2 regions of the Arthrobacter gyeryongensis genome follow, and region 1 is predicted to be linked to the other one. Evidence: riboswitches for the same ligand, from Rfam matches in the RefSeq annotation. Region 1 holds a riboswitch; the other holds the start of a gene.

The links. A riboswitch is a leader RNA that binds a small molecule or an ion and turns the genes downstream of it on or off. The one in region 1 is predicted to bind cyclic di-AMP.
Region 2: another riboswitch for cyclic di-AMP. It lies ahead of ABEA18_RS18025 (aggregation-promoting factor C-terminal-like domain-containing protein); the one in region 1 lies ahead of ABEA18_RS20830 (NlpC/P60 family protein).

What each region holds. Positions count from the first base shown of each region.
Region 1 is NZ_BAABKK010000032.1:52,067-61,529, forward strand. It holds gene mobA (molybdenum cofactor guanylyltransferase) at 1-513, opposite strand, end outside; gene ABEA18_RS20825 (HNH endonuclease) at 551-1,051, opposite strand; gene ABEA18_RS20830 (NlpC/P60 family protein) at 1,369-2,133, opposite strand; cyclic di-AMP (ydaO/yuaA leader) riboswitch at 2,139-2,306, opposite strand; gene ABEA18_RS20835 (M23 family metallopeptidase) at 2,452-3,270, opposite strand; cyclic di-AMP (ydaO/yuaA leader) riboswitch at 3,273-3,480, opposite strand; gene ABEA18_RS20840 (iron-dependent transcriptional repressor DtxR) at 3,607-4,302, opposite strand; gene serC (phosphoserine transaminase) at 4,550-5,680, shown strand; gene ABEA18_RS20850 (MFS transporter) at 5,702-7,048, opposite strand; gene ABEA18_RS20855 (DUF3027 domain-containing protein) at 7,093-7,584, opposite strand; gene ABEA18_RS20860 (cold-shock protein) at 7,592-7,975, opposite strand; gene ABEA18_RS20865 (hypothetical protein) at 8,220-8,435, shown strand; gene ABEA18_RS20870 (helicase-associated domain-containing protein) at 8,485-9,463, shown strand, end outside.
Region 2 is NZ_BAABKK010000026.1:80,354-89,816, reverse strand. It holds gene ABEA18_RS18030 (glycosyltransferase) at 1-1,125, opposite strand, end outside; gene ABEA18_RS18025 (aggregation-promoting factor C-terminal-like domain-containing protein) at 1,274-2,002, opposite strand; cyclic di-AMP (ydaO/yuaA leader) riboswitch at 2,005-2,178, opposite strand; gene ABEA18_RS18020 (sensor histidine kinase) at 2,343-3,821, opposite strand; gene ABEA18_RS18015 (response regulator transcription factor) at 3,834-4,574, opposite strand; gene ABEA18_RS18010 (hypothetical protein) at 5,135-6,028, shown strand; gene ABEA18_RS18005 (winged helix-turn-helix domain-containing protein) at 6,596-7,465, shown strand; gene ABEA18_RS18000 (SixA phosphatase family protein) at 7,677-8,207, shown strand; gene ABEA18_RS17995 (LysR family transcriptional regulator) at 8,290-9,261, opposite strand; gene ABEA18_RS17990 (EamA family transporter) at 9,334-9,463, shown strand, end outside.

The DNA.
Region 1 (9,463 bases):
CGCCGCTACCAGCACTTCCCGTTGCAAAGCAGATACCCGGTAGATGCCGAGCAGCGGCTGCTTCCGGCCGTCGGCGGATACGGACATGGCCCCTTCCGCTTCCTCGTGGCCTGCAAGTTCCCGAAGCAGGACCGGAACCGCGGCGGCAGCCAGGGGCATATCGCAGGCCAGGACCAGGACCCAGGGCGCGTGTTCCGGGGACGGGCTCAGGCCTTCTTGCGCTTCGGTGTCTTGCCCTTCACCGTCTTGTGCTTCGGCGTATTGCCCTAGGGCGAGGAGTCCGGCGGCGATCGCGGCTGCCGGTCCGGCGTAGGGCGGGTCCTCCCGTGCGGTCAATGTGCCGTCCGGCAAAGTGCCTGGATCCGGCCCGACGACGACGACCCTCCCGGCGCCGCGCGAAGCCGCGACAGCACGCTGAAGGAGGGTGGCGCCGTCGTACCTCAACTGGGCTTTGGGCACGCCGCCGAGGCGGGAGGACTTGCCACCCGCCAATATGACCGCATCGAAGTCCACCTGCCCAGATTACCCGGGAAGCAGGCTCAATTCCGGTTCAGGCCGCCGATTCGGGCAGGAGGAAGGGATCCCATGCGGGCGCAGGTTTCTCAAGCTCCTTGATTTGCCAGATAGTCCCGGTGGGAGCCGCCGGAGTGAACCTCAGTTTCCAGCCCATCTCGGCCGGGGTGTGGTCACTCTTGGCGTTGTTGCAGCGCAAGCACGCTGCCACCAGGTTTTCCCAGGAATCCGCGCCGCCCCTGGATTTGGGGTGGACGTGGTCAATGGTGTGCGCTGCTTTCCCGCAATAGGCGCAACGGTGACCGTCGCGGCGCAAGACGCCGCGGCGTGTAACCGCCGTGATGGTGTTGTACCTCGGCCGGATGTAGCGATTGAGCAGAATCACGGAGGGACGTCCGAGAATCTCCTGTGGCCCGACGACAGGCTCGTCGCCTTCGGCCACTACGCTCGCTTTTCCGGTGAGCACAAGGACCAGCGCCCGGCGGAAGGTTACTACCGCCAGCGGTTCATATCCAGCATTCAGAACGAGTGTGCGCATGCACGTACCTCTTCACGGCCGCACCCGTCAGGGGCGCGAGGGCCGGCTGCCCTCTGCATGTACGGGCTGTGGATCGACAACCTAAGAGTAAACACTCGGAGGCCAGATCAACGAATCCTTGCGGGGGTTCCGGCGCAGCGTCGGTCAAAGTTCATGTGCCGGACACGTAGGCGGAACCTTCCACGCGCCCGGAGGCTACTCGACGAATCGCCCCCTGGAGACGGCCGCGGAGCGATTTAGCGCATGCTGGTTAAAACAGAACATCCCCGCCGGCGGACCAGCGGGGATGTTCAGTGAAGCTATGTAGCCGGAGCTATTTAGCCACCAACTCGGATGAAGACCGGGCCGGAGCCAACGTTGACGCTGTAAAGGGCGGTGGTGCCACCGTTCCAGCCGCCGTGGACTGCCATGCCGTTGCCGACGTAAACGGCGATGTGGGCCATGCCCATGCCACCGTTCTGGTAGTAGACCAAGTCGCCCGGCTGCGCTTCAGCAGCGCTGACCGTGCGGCCAAGGGAGAGGTAGTCTGCCGGCCAGCCGTGGAAGTTGATCCCAACGGCGGCCAGGGAGTTCGAAGCCAGGGCGGTGCAGTCCTGGGCAACGCCAAGCTGTGCGTAAGCTGCGGCAGCAATTGCTGCGCCCTTGCCGCTGGCAACTTTCGTGGCGGGTGAAACAGCAGCGGTGACAGAGAGCGTCGAGGCGCCGGTAGCGGCACCCGTTGCAGCCTGCGTGGCCGGAGCAGCTTCCTGCGTGGCAACCGGAGCTGCGACAACCGGAGCAGCTTCGGTGGAGACCACCGGGCGCTCGTACTTGATGGCGACGGACGAGTCAGCCGAAATGCTGGCTTGGGCGATGGACTGGACTTCCAGGGCGGAGGTCGAAGTGGACTCGCGGGGGACGTTGGTTTCTGCAGCGTTGGCTGCGATACCGCTAGTAAGCACCAGACCGGAAGCAGCAGCGATAACCGCTGCCTGACGGCCTACGCCACCGGCGTTGCTGCCGACAGTCTTAGCGATAACGGCAAGCGAGTTGGTCTTGGTGACCGCGGCACGGTGGCGCGCAACAGTAGAGCGTGAAGACACGTTAAGAGGCCTCTCCCTATGCCCGCGAGGTAAGCTGTCGGATTCGGATGGGAGTCATCCGGCCACACTTCTCCCTCTCGGAAGTTGTGCGACTTAACCCCAAGGCCATCGGTGAAGATGACCAAAAGTTGGGTCCCCCGCCTCTGCCAGACGATGTTTTGCGAACGGAACCTCGAGCAGTGGCAGAGCTAGGCAATCCACTCGAGTGCATCAACTCTCTAAAAGTTGATGCGTCTTAGACGGTACATGAGTTTTGATTGAATGTCACATTCAGGTCACGGAGCGTGACAAGCATGCGAGAGGCTTCCATCGGATTGGCTACAGCCAGCCCAGGGGGTCAACGACGTCGCCGTTGACCATGACTTCAAAGTGGAGGTGGCAGCCCGTGGAGGCGCCCGTGGTGCCGCTCAATGCGATGACATCGCCGCGGCTGACCGTCTGGCCCACCTGGACATTGAAGGACGACAAATGGTTGTACGTGGTTTCCAGGCCGTTGCCGTGGTCCACCACAATGCGGTTTCCGCCGCCGTACGGATGCCAGCCGGCGAAAGTGACCTTGCCGGCCGCGGCAGCATGGACCTGGGTGCCGCACTGGGCCACGAAGTCCTGGCCTCGGTGGAACTCTCCCAAGCCGCCCGTGATGGGATTCACGCGGTAGCCGAAAGGCGAGGCCGTTGTCAGGGTGTCCAGAGGCGCCCCCAGGGTGCCCTTGGAGGAAGACGTCTTGATAGTGCCGACGGACTGCGCACTCAGCAGCTGCTTGAGCTTGCTGTCCGGATCGGCAGTGGTGGAAACCGCAGCACGGCTGAAGTCGATCGTGGCGCTTGCCGCGGCGGGAATCTCAGGCTGGGTGCCCACTGCCAAGGCGGTTTGGTTTGACTCGGGCGTGGCCGTCATGGCGCCGGCGCCCGGCAAGGCGACCGTCAGAATGAGGCCCGTAGCGGCAAGGGCCACTCCGGCCTTCTGTCCTGCTCCGCTCGCGGCGGCGAACTCGGCCATCTGCCGCAAGGGACCCTTGCGGCGGCGAAGTTCGCGATGGGGATCGCGGGGCCGGTCGTGCTCGACGGCGCTTGTGCTCCGCAGCACAGCAGTAGGACCGGACGCGCGCCTGCGGCCCCTGGTGTTCTGCGTGGTCAAGGTTTTCCTCTCTGGCAAGCCTGCGAAGTTAGCTGTCGGATTCGGGCCAGAGAGATCGTGGACCCGGTCCGCGCGAAGGGCACCAAACGCAAGGTACCCGGAGGGGCCCTGCGCTGTTTGCACTTCCGCTACGGACTTCACCCCAAGGCCGTCTTTCGACAGCCAATGGTGGTTCCTCCGTTTCTGCCAGTGAATGGACTAATCCACCTGGTCCGCTGGCAGAACTCGGCTTCGGATCAGGTAACGCTTTGGTATCGGCGCCAGTATTTAACTATAGGGGATCAAGCCCCCACGGTAATAATTTCGTTATCTTTGCCGACCGCATCGGCGGGCTGGCTAGGCGACCGTGACAAACACGTGCGAGGCAACCTCGGGCGGGAGCTCCAACGCGCCGTCGATATTGGGCACGCGAACGGAGATGTACTCCCCCACACGTTCCAGGGAAACCCTCGCGCCGGGGCGGATTCCGCCTTCGTCCAGCTGCACCAGAAGTTCAGGCTCCACCTGGATCGGTTCAGCCAGTCGACTGACGGTGACCCTGTTTTCAGGTGAGTATTCGTTCATCGCATCAAGAAGATTGACCACGCCATCCGTAAAGGCGTGGGACGCGACTCCGCCCAGCGCTTCGAGTCCGGGAATGGGGTTGCCGTAAGGCGATTCCGTGGGGTGGTCCAGCAGTTCATAGAGCCGCCGTTCCACGCGCTCACTCATGACATGCTCCCAGCGGCATGCTTCATCGTGGACGTAGGCCCAGTCCAGTCCAATCACATCTGCCAGGAGCCGTTCGGCGAGCCGGTGCTTGCGCATGACCTCGGTGGCGCGTTTCCGGCCCGTTTCAGTCAGCTCAAGGTGCCTGTCGTTGGACACAATCACCAGACCGTCGCGCTCCATCCGTCCGATCGTCTGGGAAACGGTTGGGCCGGAGTGCCGCAAGCGCTCGGCGATGCGTGCGCGAAGAGCCACGATGTTCTCTTCTTCAAGCTCCAAAATGGTCCGAAGATACATCTCAGTGGTATCGATCAGATCCGTCATCCAGCTCAGCTCCTCGAGCGCAGTATCTTGCGTATTTTCGCCAGCTCCAAGCTTAGCTTATTTGGAATTACTCCGGATAATTCCGGCGTTGTCCAGCGCCAGCCGAACAGGTGCTTTCCACGTGGCGGACTATGACAGCTTCGGTTCTGCCTCCGCCCGCGGCGTCAGGCAGAATTGGGGAGTCGAAGGGGCAGCTTGCCACCTGCCACGACCCATCTAGGCCGCTACTTCACCATTGGAGCATCCCGTGAGCGACAACAGCATCACTATCCCCGCCGATTTGCTGCCCAAGGACGGCCGCTTCGGCGCCGGGCCCTCCAAGGTCCGCCCGGAGCAGATCGAGGCCCTCTCCGCCGCCTCGACAACGATCCTCGGCACCTCCCACCGCCAGGCACCCGTCAAGAACCTGGTGGGCTCCGTCCGCGAGGGACTTAGCCAGTTCTTCCGTGCGCCCGAGGGCTACGAGGTGATCCTCGGCGTCGGAGGCTCCACCGCGTTCTGGGACGTCGCCAGCTTCGGCCTGGTCGAGAAGAAGGCCCAGCACCTCTCCTTCGGTGAGTTCGGTTCCAAGTTCGCTTCGGCCACCGACAAGGCACCTTTCCTTGAAGCTTCGTCCATCATCAAGTCCGAGCCTGGCACCCGGCCGGTTTCCCACGCGGAAGCCGGCGTGGACGTATACGCATGGCCGCAGAACGAAACCTCGACAGGTGTGGCCGCTCCGGTCAAGCGGGTTCAAGGCAGCGACGACGGCGCCTTGGTCCTGGTGGATGCGACGTCCGCAGCCGGCGGCCTGGATGTTGATGTTGCCGAAGCCGACGTCTACTACTTCGCCCCGCAAAAGAACTTTGCGTCCGACGGAGGCCTGTGGCTGGGACTCTTCTCCCCCGCCGCCCTGGAGCGCGCGGCCCGTATCAAGGCAAGCGGCCGCTGGATCCCCGATTTCCTCGACCTGCAGACGGCTATCGACAACTCGAAGCTCAACCAGACCTACAACACGCCGTCCCTGTCCACCTTGGTGACGTTGGATGCCCAGGTCCAGTGGCTCAACAAGAATGGCGGCCTGGACTTCGCTTCCGGGCGCACAGCGGACTCCGCAGGCCGGATCTACGACTGGGCAGAGGCGTCCGAGTACGCCACCCCGTTCGTCGCGAAGGCCGAGGACCGATCCAATGTCATTGCCACGATCGATTTCGACGACTCGATCGATGCCGCGGCCATCGCCAAGGTGCTGCGCGCCAACGGGATCGTGGACACGGAGCCTTACCGCAAGCTGGGCCGCAACCAGCTGCGCATCGCTACCTTCGTTGCCATCGAGCCGGACGACGTCTCTGCATTGCTCGCCAGCATCGACTTCGTGGTGGGCGAACTGAAGAAGTAAGGGACTGCCGCGTTCCCGCGGTCAGGACTGGTCGGCGTCGTCCGGGAGGGGATCCCGGGCGGCGCTAGCCTCTTTAACCGCGCTGTCCTCTTTAACAGCGCCACTGGCGCCCTGGGACTCAATGCGGAAGAACCGCATCCCGCGGGCGCTGCTATCGAAACGGAGCCGCAGCTGGCGCGCGCGGATGATCCACACGATGCCGACGACGGCGGTGCTGGCGCCCGCGACGGCGGCCACGCCGACAGCCCATCGGGGTCCGGCCACGTTGGACACCCAGCCGACGAACGGTGCGCCGATGGGCGTTCCACCCATGAAGATGGCCATGTAGAGTGCCATGACCCTGCCGCGCATGACAGGTTCCGTGGTGGACTGCACGTAGCCGTTGGCGCTCGTGATCATGGTCAGGGCAAACAGTCCGCAGGGAATCAGTGCCAAGGCGAACATGGTGTAGTTCGGCGCCAGGGCGGCCAGTCCGCTCGCGAGGCCGAACCCGCCCGCCGCCGCGAAGATGAGCCGCATGCGTGGCCTCCCTCGCCGGGCGGAAAGCAATGCTCCTGCGACGGAACCGATCGCCATGACCGAGTTGAGCAGCCCGAATGCCCCCGCGTCCATGCCGAACTCCGTGCCGACCATGGCCGCGATGAAGAGGACGAAGTTCAGTCCGAAGGTGCCCATGATGAAAATCGCGACGAGGACAACCACAATGTCCGGGCGGTTGCGGACATAGCGAAGCCCTTCACGGATACGGCCTTTGCCCGCCGCGGCCCGCGGTTGGACGCGCAAAGAAGAAAGGGGAATGGCCCGGATTGCGCCAAGCATCGCGAGGAAGGTCAGGGTATTGATCATGAATACCCAGCCCGGCCCCACCGCCACCGTCAACACGCCGGCCACGGCGGGGCCGATCATGCGGGCGACGTTGAAGGATGCGCTGTTCAACGCGACAGCGTTGGAAAGATAGTCGTCCTTGACCAGCTCGGACACGAACGTCTGGCGAACAGGGGCGTCAAGTGCCGAGACGACGCCAAGCAAGAGCGCGAACACATAGACATGCCACAATTGCGCGGCACCGCTCAGGACCAGGAGTCCCAAGCCGGTGCTCAGGACCGCCATGGCCGATTGTGTCATGACCAGGAGCCTGCGCCGGCTGTAGCGGTCGGCAAGCAGACCGGCCCATGGGGCCAGGAAAAGCTGCGGACCCAGTTGGAGGGCCAAGGTCACGCCCATCGCTCCGGCATCGTGGTTGCTCAGATGGGCGAAAACCAGCCAATCCTGGGCCGTCCGTTGCATCCACGTGCCGATATTGGAAATAAGGGCACCGATGAACCAAATGCGGTAGTTAAGGACACCGAGCGATTTGAAGGTGGACATCAGTTTCCGCCTTCAGGGAATTCACTCGCCGGGTCCGCCAAGGGCTAGTCAGCCTCGATGTCGTCGGCGTCGTCGTTCTCTTGTCCGTCACCAGAGGTGGCGACGTCCTCATCGGAGGGGCCGCCGTCGTCGTCCGCGTCAACGGGAACGTCAGCTTCCTCCGCTAACTCTTCGGCCGCGGTAGCCTCGTCCTCCGGACGGACGCGCTTTGCCCAAGGCACCCATTCAGGAGCGAGGATGGAGTCCTCCGACGGCAGCAGGCCAAGCTCGCTGACCGTGACCACTTTGGAGCGCGAGTTGCGGGTCACGACGGCGTACCACTGCCACCCGCCGTAGCCGGCCAGCCGCGATTCGAACAAGTGCGTGACCACGCGTTCGCCCTCGGAGCGCGCGGCAATGTGCGGTCCGATTTCACCCGGCTTGGCGATGGTCTCCACCGCATTGCGGGCGACGTCGACGGCGGCCGCCAGGAAAGCGTCCGGCTTGCCGACGCGCCACACAGGAAGGCCGGTGCGGGGTTTCGCCGTTGATGTCATGGCAGGTTTAGGCTTCCAGCTCGTCGGCAACCTTGCGCAGGGCTGCGGCAATGGCCTTGCCCTTGGCGCCTTCAGGGTACTTACCGGCGGACAACGTGCCGGAGAGGTTGTCCAGGACAGAGACGAGGTCCTGGACTACCGGAGCGAGCTCGCGGGCGTTCATGCGCTTGGCTTTGGCGATGGAAGGCAACTTATCGAGCACGCGGAGTCCCAGCGCTTGAGCGCCCCGGCGACCGTCGGCGACGCCGAACTCAACCCGGGTGCCCGCCTTGAGATCCGCTACGCCTTCGGGCAGTGCGGATTTGGGCAGAAATACTTCCTGGCCGTCCTCTGCTGCGAGGAATCCGAAGCCTTTTTCCTTGTCATACCACTTGACCTTGCCGGTGGGCACGTAATCAACCTTCTTCGTTCTTACTTGCGAGACACGGCCGGCGCGCCACCGCATCCGCAGGATACTGCGGGAATAGGGGTAACTGCCTTGACCGTGTTGGTCTGTTGCTTCAAGGTTATCCTGCCCGGCAGCGGATTCGCGCTTTGAGACCCCCGCAGGCAGGTCCTGCCGCCTTTTGTCCGCAACCGAACTGCACCCTGGCCCGGAATCGGGGCCGCGGCCCGGGACTGTTAGCGTTGCTTCCATGATTCCCCACGACTTCCGCCGCCCGCTCACCATCGTTGCCGCAGTCGTCGCAGTCCTTTCCCTGGCGGCCGTAGCCGCCGTCATCGCCGTCGCTTTCGCCAACGGCGTGGCACCGGCCTGGGTCACGTCCACCGCTCTCTACGGGCTGCCGCTCGCCTTCATTTTGATGGCCGCGTTGGTGGTTGACTCTGTGTGGGCACGGCGTCGTCAATGAGCACCCGGAAAGCCCGACGGCGGACCCGGCTGGCTGTAACGTTGAATTGATGTCCCTTATTCGCGCGCTCAGCAAGGAACTGGAAGCGCGCAGCGATGATTCGCTGCGGGCCCTGTTTGCCGCGCGGCCGGACCTCATCTCCCCCGTGGTCCCGGACTTCGCTGCACTCGCGGCGCGGGCAAGTGCCCGGGTCAGCGTGCAGCGCGCCCTGGAACGGCTCAACAAACCGGAGATGCAAGTACTTGAGACGCTCCACCTGTGCACCAACACCGACACGGGCCACAGCGTCTCGGCGGCGGGACTGAAGAAGTGCATCAACGGCGCCACCCTTGCCGCGCTCGAGCCGATCCTGATCAAACTCCAGGAACTGGCCCTCATCCACCGGGCCGATCCGCCGGCCACGGTGCACAATCCAGGCCGGCAGCGTTTCTACTTGCCGGTGGGCAGCCTCAAGGACGTCATCGGCATCTACCCGGCGGGTTTGGGCCGCAGCTACACCGAGTTGGTGCGGCTGCAACCGGCCTTCGCCCAGCGCGTGGTGCATCTCGTTGCCGAACTCCACCAGAGCGGCGCCAACATCCTGGCCGCCACGACGCCCATGGACGCGGCGCTGGCGTTGCAACGTTGGACATCGACGCCGGAGAACCTTCAGCACATCCTCTCCGAGGCACCTGTACGGACGCGTCCCCTTTTGAACAAGTTCGGCAACTGGGCCATGGGCGCCGTTCCCCAGGCCCAGCGCAAGGCTTCAGTGATCCATGAAGGCCGCGACGTCGGTCCCGTGGACTGGCTTTTGGCCCGCGGTTTGCTTGTCCCCTTGGACGCCGGCCACGTTGAGCTCCCGCACAGCGTCGGCCTTTCCCTGCGCGGTGGCGCGATCGTGGACCAATTCACCTTGAAGCCTCCCGTACCGGAGCTGGGCCAGACGAGTGCTGCCCTGCGCCGGAATGCCGCCATGGGTGCCATCGCCGAAGTACTCCGTTTGGTGGGTGAACTCCTGTACGCGGTCCGCGAGCAGCCGGTGGTTA
Region 2 (9,463 bases), on a different contig from region 1:
GTGCCGAGCGGGATTGCCGCCCTGGATGCCGAAGGTGAAGCGCCGGTTGGCGCCGGTGTTGGCGATGGCCGTGACGAGCAGCGCCAGGAAGTTGGCCAGTTGCGGGTCCATGAAGCCGCGGCAGAACAGGAAGATGAGCCCATAGGCGAGGGTGGACGCAGCGCCGATCGCGGCGAACCGGACCAGTTGTCCGAAAAGGCTGCTGCGCGGGTTCTGCTCGGCGGTGCGGGACGACGCCGGGAGCGGCCCGCGTGCAAGTGCTGCGCGCAGTTCCGGAATGGGAATGCGGCCCGAGACGAGATCCCGGGTGAGCCGGACCATGCCGCGGATGTCGGCCAGGGCGGTGCGCACCACGTCGACGCTGGAATTGGGATCGTCGATCCAGTCAACGGGAACTTCGTGGACACGGAGGCCGCAGCGTTCGGCGAGGACCAGGAGTTCAGTGTCGAAGAACCACGAGTTGTCCATGGTGTGGGGGAGGATCTGCTGTGCGACGTCTGCCCGGATCGCTTTGAAGCCGCACTGGGCATCGCTGAAGCGGGCGCCCATGAACGAGTGCAGCATCAGGTTGTAGCTGCGCGAAATGAACTCGCGCTTGGGGCCGCGGACAACCCGCGAGTTGCGGGTCAGCCGTGTCCCAATGGCGAGGTCCGAATGGCCGGAGATGAGTGGCGCCAAAAGGGGCGCCAGTGCGGCGAGGTCCGTGGAAAGATCCACGTCCATGTACGCCAGAACCGGGGACGGCGATGCGAGCCACACCTTGCGCAGGGCGTTGCCGCGCCCCTTCTCCTCGAGATGGACAACCGCGAGCTCGGGCAGTTCTCTGGCCACGCGCTCCGCGATTTTCAAGGTGCTGTCAGTGCTTGCGTTGTCCGCCACTGTGATGAGGAAGCCATGAGGGAAGGATTCGCGCAAGTGGCCGTGAAGCCTGCGCAGGCACTCTTCGAGGTCGCGTTCCTCGTTGAAGACGGGGATCGTGACATCGAGGACGGGGATGGCGGTGTGGGTGTCCACAGGGGCACGCCGTCCGCTGCGCTGGACGGGGGTCTTAGCCTGGATGGGAAGGCCCGGCGGCACCACCGCGGGGTCCTTCAGGGTTCCGGAGGTGGATTCGATGAGCGTCATGTATCCACAGTGCCGTTGCAGAATATGAAGGCTTTAGGCGGAACCTGTGACGTGGCTGTGGATGTACCAAATCACATGCCTGGCCAAAAAACGCAAAGGTCCGCCCCTGAAGGGACGGACCTCGACGTATTTGTGCGTGGCTCTTGGCCTAGTACCAGTTGTGGGCCAAGTGGAAGGACCACGCCGCGGACGGCGATCCGTAGCGTTCCTTGATGTAGTTCAGGCCCCAGCGGATCTGCGTCTGGTAGTTGGTCTGCCAGTCGGCGCCTTCGGACGCCATCTTTTCGGCCGGCAGCGACTGCCCAATGCCGTAAGCGCCACTGGAGGAGTTGGTGGCAGTGGTGCGCCAATCCGATTCCTTGTTCCACAAGGTGATCAGGGCTGACATCTCACCTTGTCCCCAACCGTAGGAGGGAAGGATGCTTGCGGCATAAGCCTGGGCGCCGGAGGGATCATCGACGGCGACGGGTGCGGCAGGGGCTGCCGGAGCAGGGGGTGCGGCCGGTGCGGCAGCCTGGGGCGCAACGGCGGTCGGAGCGGGGGCCGCTGCCTGGCTTGGCGTCGACGTAGCGCTCGGCTTGGGGCTCGCGCTTGCGCTCGCCGACGGCGTGGCGGTGGCCGAAGGCGTGGCTGAGTGATCCACCGTGCGGGATTCGGACGTGCGGCTCATGTCCTGGGCGTTGATGGCTTGACCGGCGGCCTGGGTGGCGGCACCGGCACCGAGGAACACGGCAACGACGCTGGCAACAACTGCCATGCGCTGGCCGGTGCCGAGGTTCGACGCGGCTCGCCTCAAAGTGGAGCGTGACTTGTTATTCCGGGCAGGTTCGCCGCGGTGGCGCGCAACAGGGCGCGACTGATTCCTTGAATCAGACATGGTGATTGCCTCTCGACGCCTGCGGAGTTAGCTGTCGGATTCGGATGAGGTCATCCGGCCGTGGCCACAGCGGAACGTGGCGGTACGGCTTCACCCCTAGGGCTGGCTCAACATGAGCGCTTGCCCGGAGACCTGGGTCCCCCGTCTCTGCCTGGACTGATGGGCACCGGGGAGTGGCAGAGCTCGGCGCCTACCCGGCGGTGGCCGGAATGATCCAACGCACCCATTCGACGGTACAGGAGGATCTTACTTAAGTCACATTTAGGTAACGGAGGTCACCACATCGGTGCGTCGACTTGCGCTCGCCGCGCACCGGCGTCGTGCGCTTCTGGTTCGCCCGTCAGGCCGTGGCGGTCCTGAGCGCCGGGAGGCGCACCGCGAACTCCGTCCGGCCGGGCCGCGACGCCACTTCGACCGTGCCGCCATGCGCCTGGACAATGGACTCCACAATGGACAAGCCGAGCCCGGACGTGCCCTCGGAGCCGGACCGTGCGGCGTCGGCACGGGCGAAGCGCGAGAAGATCCTCCCCTGGAATTCAGGCGGGATGCCCGGCCCGTTGTCGGTCACGGTCACCACGGCGCTGCCATCGGCGGAGCGCATGACGCCCGTGACCACGGTGGTTCCCGCCTCGGTGTGTTTACGGGCGTTGGAAAGCAGATTCGCCAAAACCTGGTGGAGTTGGGTGGTGTCGCCGCGGACCGTGAGGGGCTCGTCCGGGAGCTTGAGCTGCCAAATGTGCTCGGGGGCCATGACCTTCTCGTCGCTGACGGTTTCGATCACCAACTGCGTGAGATCCACATCGGTGAACTCCGGGGCCTTCCCTTCGTCCAGCCGGGCCAACAAGAGGAGGTCCTCCACGAGGGTGGTCATGCGTTCCGACTGGCTCTGCACCCGGCCCAGTGACTTGCGGCCGTCCTCCGTGAACGTCTCGGTCATGCGCAAGAGTTCGGTGTAGCCGCGGATGGCGGTGAGCGGAGTGCGCAGCTCGTGTGAAGCGTCGGCCACGAACTGGCGCACCTTTGTTTCGCTTTGCTGGCGCGCCTCTAGGGCGCTGGACACGTTGTCCAACATCAAGTTCAAAGCATGGCCGACGCTTCCCACTTCCGTGCTCGGGTGGGCCGCCGACGCCGGAACGCGCACAGCGAGTGCCACCTCACCGGCGTCGAGCGGAAGCTTCGACACCTTCGTGGCGACGTCGGAGAGCTGCTCCAAGGGGCGCATGGTGCGGCGGATCAGCACGGTTCCGGCCAGCCCGATCAGGACCAGTCCGCCCAAGGAAACCAGCACCATGGTCCAGACGAGCGAGGCCTCGGTGTCCTCCTTCGAGGCGAGTGGCAGCCCCGTGATGACAACATCGCCGTAGGGAGTTTCGGTGGCCACCAGCCGGTAGCCGCCATTGGACAGGGTGCGATCAACCGGGCGGCCATCGGACGGGAGGGCCGACAGGATTCGAGCGTCGCTGGGCGACAACGGCGCACGGGTCGCATCGGAGGACAAGAAGCCGGCATCGCTGCTCACCTGACCGGCAAGAATACGCGCATTGAGCGTGCCGATGCTCTGGCCCCGGGGATCCAGTGGGTCCGGACGGCCGCCAGGGTTGCCTTGCGGCGGGCGGCCATGGGAGGCCTGCGCCAATTGTTGGTCCAGCTGTTTCGTGAGGAACACATCCATTGACGCGTAGCTGACCACACCGACGGCACTGCAGATGGCCACGAGGAGTGCCATGGAGAGAAGGATCAAGCGCGTGCGCAAGTGCCAGGTTGAAGGATTGAACCAGGTGTGGTCGGTCTGGCGGGGGATACCCGAGAGTGCGGACATTCGGAGCCCCGGCTATTCGGCAGGCTTGATGACGTAGCCTGCTCCGCGCACCGTGTGGATCATGGGCGGGTGGTTGGCCTCGATCTTCTTGCGCAGGTATGAGATGTAAAGCTCCACGATGTTGGCTTGCCCGCCGAAATCGTAGTCCCACACGCGGTCAAGGATCTGGGCCTTGCTGACCACGCGCTTGGGATTCTCCATGAGGTAGCGGAGGAGCTCGAACTGGGTCGCCGTGAGCGGAATGTCTTCGCCGCCGCGGGTGACTTCTCGTGTGTCTACGTTCAGGGTCAAGTCACCTACAACCAGTTCGGCCGTGTCCATCGCCGCCACTCCCGAGCGTTGGACCAGGCGGTGCAGGCGCAGCAGGACTTCCTCCATGCTGAACGGCTTGGTGACATAGTCGTCGCCGCCGGCGGCCAACCCGACAATGCGGTCCTGCACGTCATCCTTCGCCGTGAGGAAGAGCGCAGGCACCTCTGGCGCAAAGGCGCGGATCCTCCCCAGCAGCTCAACGCCGTCGAACCCCGGAAGCATCACATCCAGCACCAGGACATCCGGACGGAAATCCTTGGCGAGCTTTACCGCAGCGGGGCCGTCGCCGGCCACGGCCACCGACCAACCCGCCATGCGCAGGCCCATGCTCATGAGCTCGGCGAGGCTGGGTTCGTCGTCCACCACAAGGGCGCGGATGGGAGAACCGTCCGGGTGGCTGAGCTGCGGAAGGTTGTTGGTCATGGAGTGCGAGGATGCCATGGGACAACTCTCCAATCTGCTGGTTTGCCGGTGCTTTGCCGTTGCTGTGAGCACCCTGTGAGTCCCAGCCTAGCCACCTGTCCGGACGCACGGTACGCCCAACGCGCTGTGTTCGGGTGGTGCGGGCGGGCGGGCGGGTGCGGCGAGCGGGAGGGTTGGGAGAGCCGTCACATTCTGCTGGATCATTCGCAATGTCTTGGACGGTGATTCGCGGGATTCCGAGTCTTGGCTTCTTGTTGGTGCCGGGTGATCCAGCAGAATCGAACGCCGCTCCTTCATTTGAGGTCACGGGCAGCCCTGCTGTCCGGCGATGCGGGCGAGGTGGGGCCAGCGTGAGCCGTTTCATTTTGCTGGATCATTCCTCGGTTCAGCTGGGCGATCCGCATGTTTGCGGCCCCCGATGCACGCGCGCGGCGAATGATCCAGCAGAATCCGCCACAACACCGCGGAAGGTCACAGGCAGCCCTTCAGTTCGACACAGCCAGCGCACAGCAAAGCGACCGACGCTGTTTGGGACAAGGACAACAACCGCAGCAGTCTTGACTTCGATGGAGAAAACCATGGAACCGCACAACAACCCCTCCGTACCTGGATCCACACCTGAAAACGAGCAGCCTCAGCCGGTGATCCGGCCCTTGGACGAGTCCGCGCAGCCTATTGCCGGGGAGCCTCCCGCGAATCAAGCCGCTGGTTGGGGTTCGCCGCAGCAGAGCCCGGTCACCCAGCCCGGCCAGCCTGCCGCGGGGTGGGGTGCGCCGCAGCCGCCGGTGAACCAACAGCCTGGCGCTGGTTGGGGTGCGCCGCAGCCGCCGGTGAGCCAGCAGCCTGCCGCCGGGTGGGGTACTCCGCAGCAATACAACTCCGGACAGCCCCGGCCTTCGTTTTTTAAGAATTGGAGCCTGAAGAAAGGGCTCATTGTTGGCGGCGTCGCGGTGGTGGTCGCTGCAGCGGCAGGAGCCGGTGCATATGCAGCCGGGAACGGGACGGCGGCGGCCGATACCACCAACGCGCAGGGACCGGGTGCCGGGCAGAACGGCCAAGGCGGATTCGGCGGCCCGGGCGGGACGAACGCAGGCCCGGGCGGGCTCGGCGTCGGCATGGGCGGCCTGAATGCTGCAATCCACTCGGAATATGTGGTTCTCCAGAACGGCAGCTACGTCGCCATGGCGGGCCAGCTGGGGACGGTCACCGACATCTCAGCGAGCTCCATGACCGTCAAGAGCGAGGACGGGTTCACGAAAACCTACGCTCTGGGAACCGACGTCGTGGTGGCGGAGGGTATGCGGCAACGCGGGAGCACGACCAGCGGCACCACCTTGACCTTGGCCGACGTGAAAACCGGATCCAGCGTGAGGGTTACTGCGCTCAGGGAATCCGACAAGTACACGGCCGAGTCCATCCAGATCGTGACTGCCACCTCATCAAGTACCCAAGGCACCGGCACGACGAACTAGCGATGGGTGCTGCTTGCCCCCGCGGGGCGATTGCGGGGGTCCTAGCAGACGATTTGCCAAAGAATTTTCAGGAGATGCCGATCCAGGATTGGACAAGGGTTGTTTCATATCTCGAGATTCAAAGGCAAGCGCGTGACGTGGCTTGAGATTCAGAGAACGATGATTCAATCAAATTTTATTCGAATATTGCGCGCCTAATGGCCAGTGTGACGAACGAGAATGGGTCACATTTGGACATGTCTGAATTGTGATGTGCGGCACAATAGTCCGATTCGTCTCAAAATGTGGACGCTTCGGTCCTTTGTTACTTGCAAGTTCCCTTTGTTACGTTGCACACTTCAAATGTGAACAAGAACTCAACAGCATCTGCAGCCGCAGCGATCGAGCCCAGCGCACCCGCTGGTTTTTCGATGAGCTGTTGTCGAATGCATGCCTAACTTTAGACCCCAGGAAGTTTCAGGCATTCGCCCCCTGCCCAGCGTCGGGCGCCCCTCCCCATCTCATTGCGGGGACCAGACCAGCATTCGAAGCCGCGATGACGGCTATTCACTTTGAGGTAAGCAATCCATGTCAGTTGCATCCGGATACGTCCACATCTCCGTCCGTAACGCCAATAAGGCCGCGTCGAACGCCGGCCTTCGGCCCGGCTTCGGCAACCGCCCGGCCTACGCCCAGCCCGCTCCGCAGGGTGGCAGCCAGGCGCCCGGGTACGTCCCCCAGGGCTATAACCCCAACTCCTACGGCCAGCTCCGCGCGGTTCCCGCCAACGAGGCCTCGCCGATGACTGCACCTACGCCTGTCTTGGCTCCGGCAGACCGTTCCATCCGTCCCGTTGCAAATGACAATGTGGCCCGCGGGTTCGTGCTCTACATGGGCATCGACGAAGACACCGCTGCGGCCGCGGGAACGTCCATCGCCAAGCTTGCCCAGGAAATCCGGGCCTACGCGCAGTCCCTCGTTTCCGGTGCCGAGAGCTATGCCGCCGTCGCGGTTGCGCCGGCCAGTGCGCCCGGTTCCGCGCTCGACGTCGTCCGCTCGACTTTCGGTGACCCGACCGTTGGCAACCGCCAGCGCGCTGAGGCGCTCCGTCCGCAGCCTGCCCAGGAAGCCCGCCCGTCGGGCGTCTTGATCGACCTCGCCCGTCGTGAAGTGCACCTCGACGGCGAATCGCTGAACCTCACGTTCAAGGAATTCGAGCTCCTCAACTACCTCGTCGAGAACGGCACCCGCACCGTGGGCCGCGACGAACTCCTCGAGGGCCTCTGGCGCAACGCCGAAGAGGTCCCCAACGAGCGCACCATCGACGTCCACATCCGGCGCCTCCGCTCCAAGCTCGGCCGCCTCGCAAACACGGTCCGCACGGTGCGCGGCCAGGGCTACCGCTTCTACGAGCACCCCGAGGTCATCGTCTGGGCCGCTCCGGAATACTCGATCTAGTCTCAACCCGCTCAAAGCGCCCGCTCCGTTCTTTGGGGGCGGGCGCTTTCGCTTCCGCGGGACGATCCCTCGGCGCCTGCGCTCGTCCCTCACGCAACAACGGCGCTTTCGGGATGTCCCGCTCACGCTACAGCGCCCGCGCGAACCAGGCGGCCGCATTCCTGCGCTCAGGACCAGTGAGCATGTGCCTCCGCGGCGATAGGGTGGGGGGATGAGCGAGCATCACATTAAGCGGCTGGTGATCATGCGGCATGCGAAGTCGGACTGGCCTCTCGGGGTGCCGGACCATGAGCGCCCCCTTGCCGAGCGTGGCCACCGGGAGGCTCCCCTTGCCGGGAAATGGCTCCTCAAACACCACGTGATTCCGGACTTCATCTTGTGTTCGTCCGCGCTGCGGACCCGGCAGACCTGTACTTGGGTGTGCAGCGAGCTGGGGGACAAGGCCCCGACGCCGAAACTCGAGGACGGCCTGTACGCCGCCTCCGCACAGCGCATGCTGACGGTCATCAACCATGTGCCGGAAACCGTCACCACACTCATGATCTTCTCCCACATGCCCGGTGTTCAGGACCTCGCGATGCACCTGGCTTCCCGCGACTCGGAACACGACGCCTACATGGATGCCGCAACGCGTTACCCCACGAGCGCCATGACCGTGATGGAACTCGAAAAGCCGTGGGCTGAACTCGATGGCCAGGATGCACGGCTGACGCACTTCGCAGTTCCGCGCCCAAAGAAGTAGCTCCCTCGCGCGAACTGGCAAATAATGCCCTTTTTTGCGCCGCCAGGGGGCATCTGCTGCCAGTTCGCGCGGATGGTCCGAGCTAGCCCACCTCGAGGCCAGCCGCCACGTCCTGAAGCAGGCGCACGACGTGGCGGATGCTGGGGCTTGCCGTCATGGTCTTCCGGTACACGATTCCCACCTGGCGCTGCTGCATCGGGTTGACAACGGGAACCGCCACCACTCCAGCGGGGAGCTCGGGCCGGCCGAGCCGCGGCACGAGCGCCACCGCAACACCCTGCTGGACCATGGCGATATGCGTGGAAAAGTCGGGGTCGTAGATGCGGATGTCCGGCACCCGCCCCAGGCCTGCGAGGATCGCCAGCAACGCCTCATTGCAGATGGCACCGGCCGGCGTGCTGATCCAGCGTTCGTCCACCAGGTCGGAGGGCTCGACGGCGGTCCGCCCGGCCAGCGGGTGGGCGGAGTTCAGCAGGACGTCGGCCGTGTCGAGGCAGAGGTCCTCGTGGACCATGTTCTCCGGAATCACCAAGGGCACCGAGTGCCAGTTGTGCACGACGCCGAGATCGGCTTCCCCGGTGGCGACCCTTTGGACGGCCTCGCGCGGGTCCTCGGCCACCACCCGGACTTCAAGCCCCGAGCCGCTAAGCCCCGCGCCGCCATTCCCGGAGCTCCCCGCGGACGAAGCGGCGGCAACAGCCTGATCTGCGCCAAGTTTCCGCAGCATCGGACCCACCAGCCCGCGGCAGGCCGTCGAGAACCCGACGAGCCGAAGCACTCCGCTCGGCTTCGCGGGGTCGGCGAGCAAGGTGGCCTGCAGCTCCTCCAACTCGCCCAGGATCCGGCGTCCGTACTCGGCCAATGCCATGCCGCGGTCGGTCAGCAGTACGCCGCGGCCATGCCGCTCCAGGACGGTGACACCGCTCTGCTTCTCGAGCTTCTTGATCTGCTGGGAGACCGCCGAGGGGCTGAAACCCATGGCTTCCGAGGCAGCCACCACCGAGCCTTGCTGTTCCACTGCTACGAGGGCCCGTAGCGCCGCAATCTCAATCATGAAGCAAACGTACATGATCTGATGCAGAATTCAACGCTGGTGCTTCATCCACTTGACTGTCAGAGTTGAATCGTGAATATCCGACACTCAGCACTCGCCGTCCTTGTCGCCGTCCTTTGGGGCCTGAATTTCGTCGCGATCGACTTTGGCCTACACCCCGCAAGCGGGAACGGCAGCAACGGGGGCGGCGGCACGGCCGACG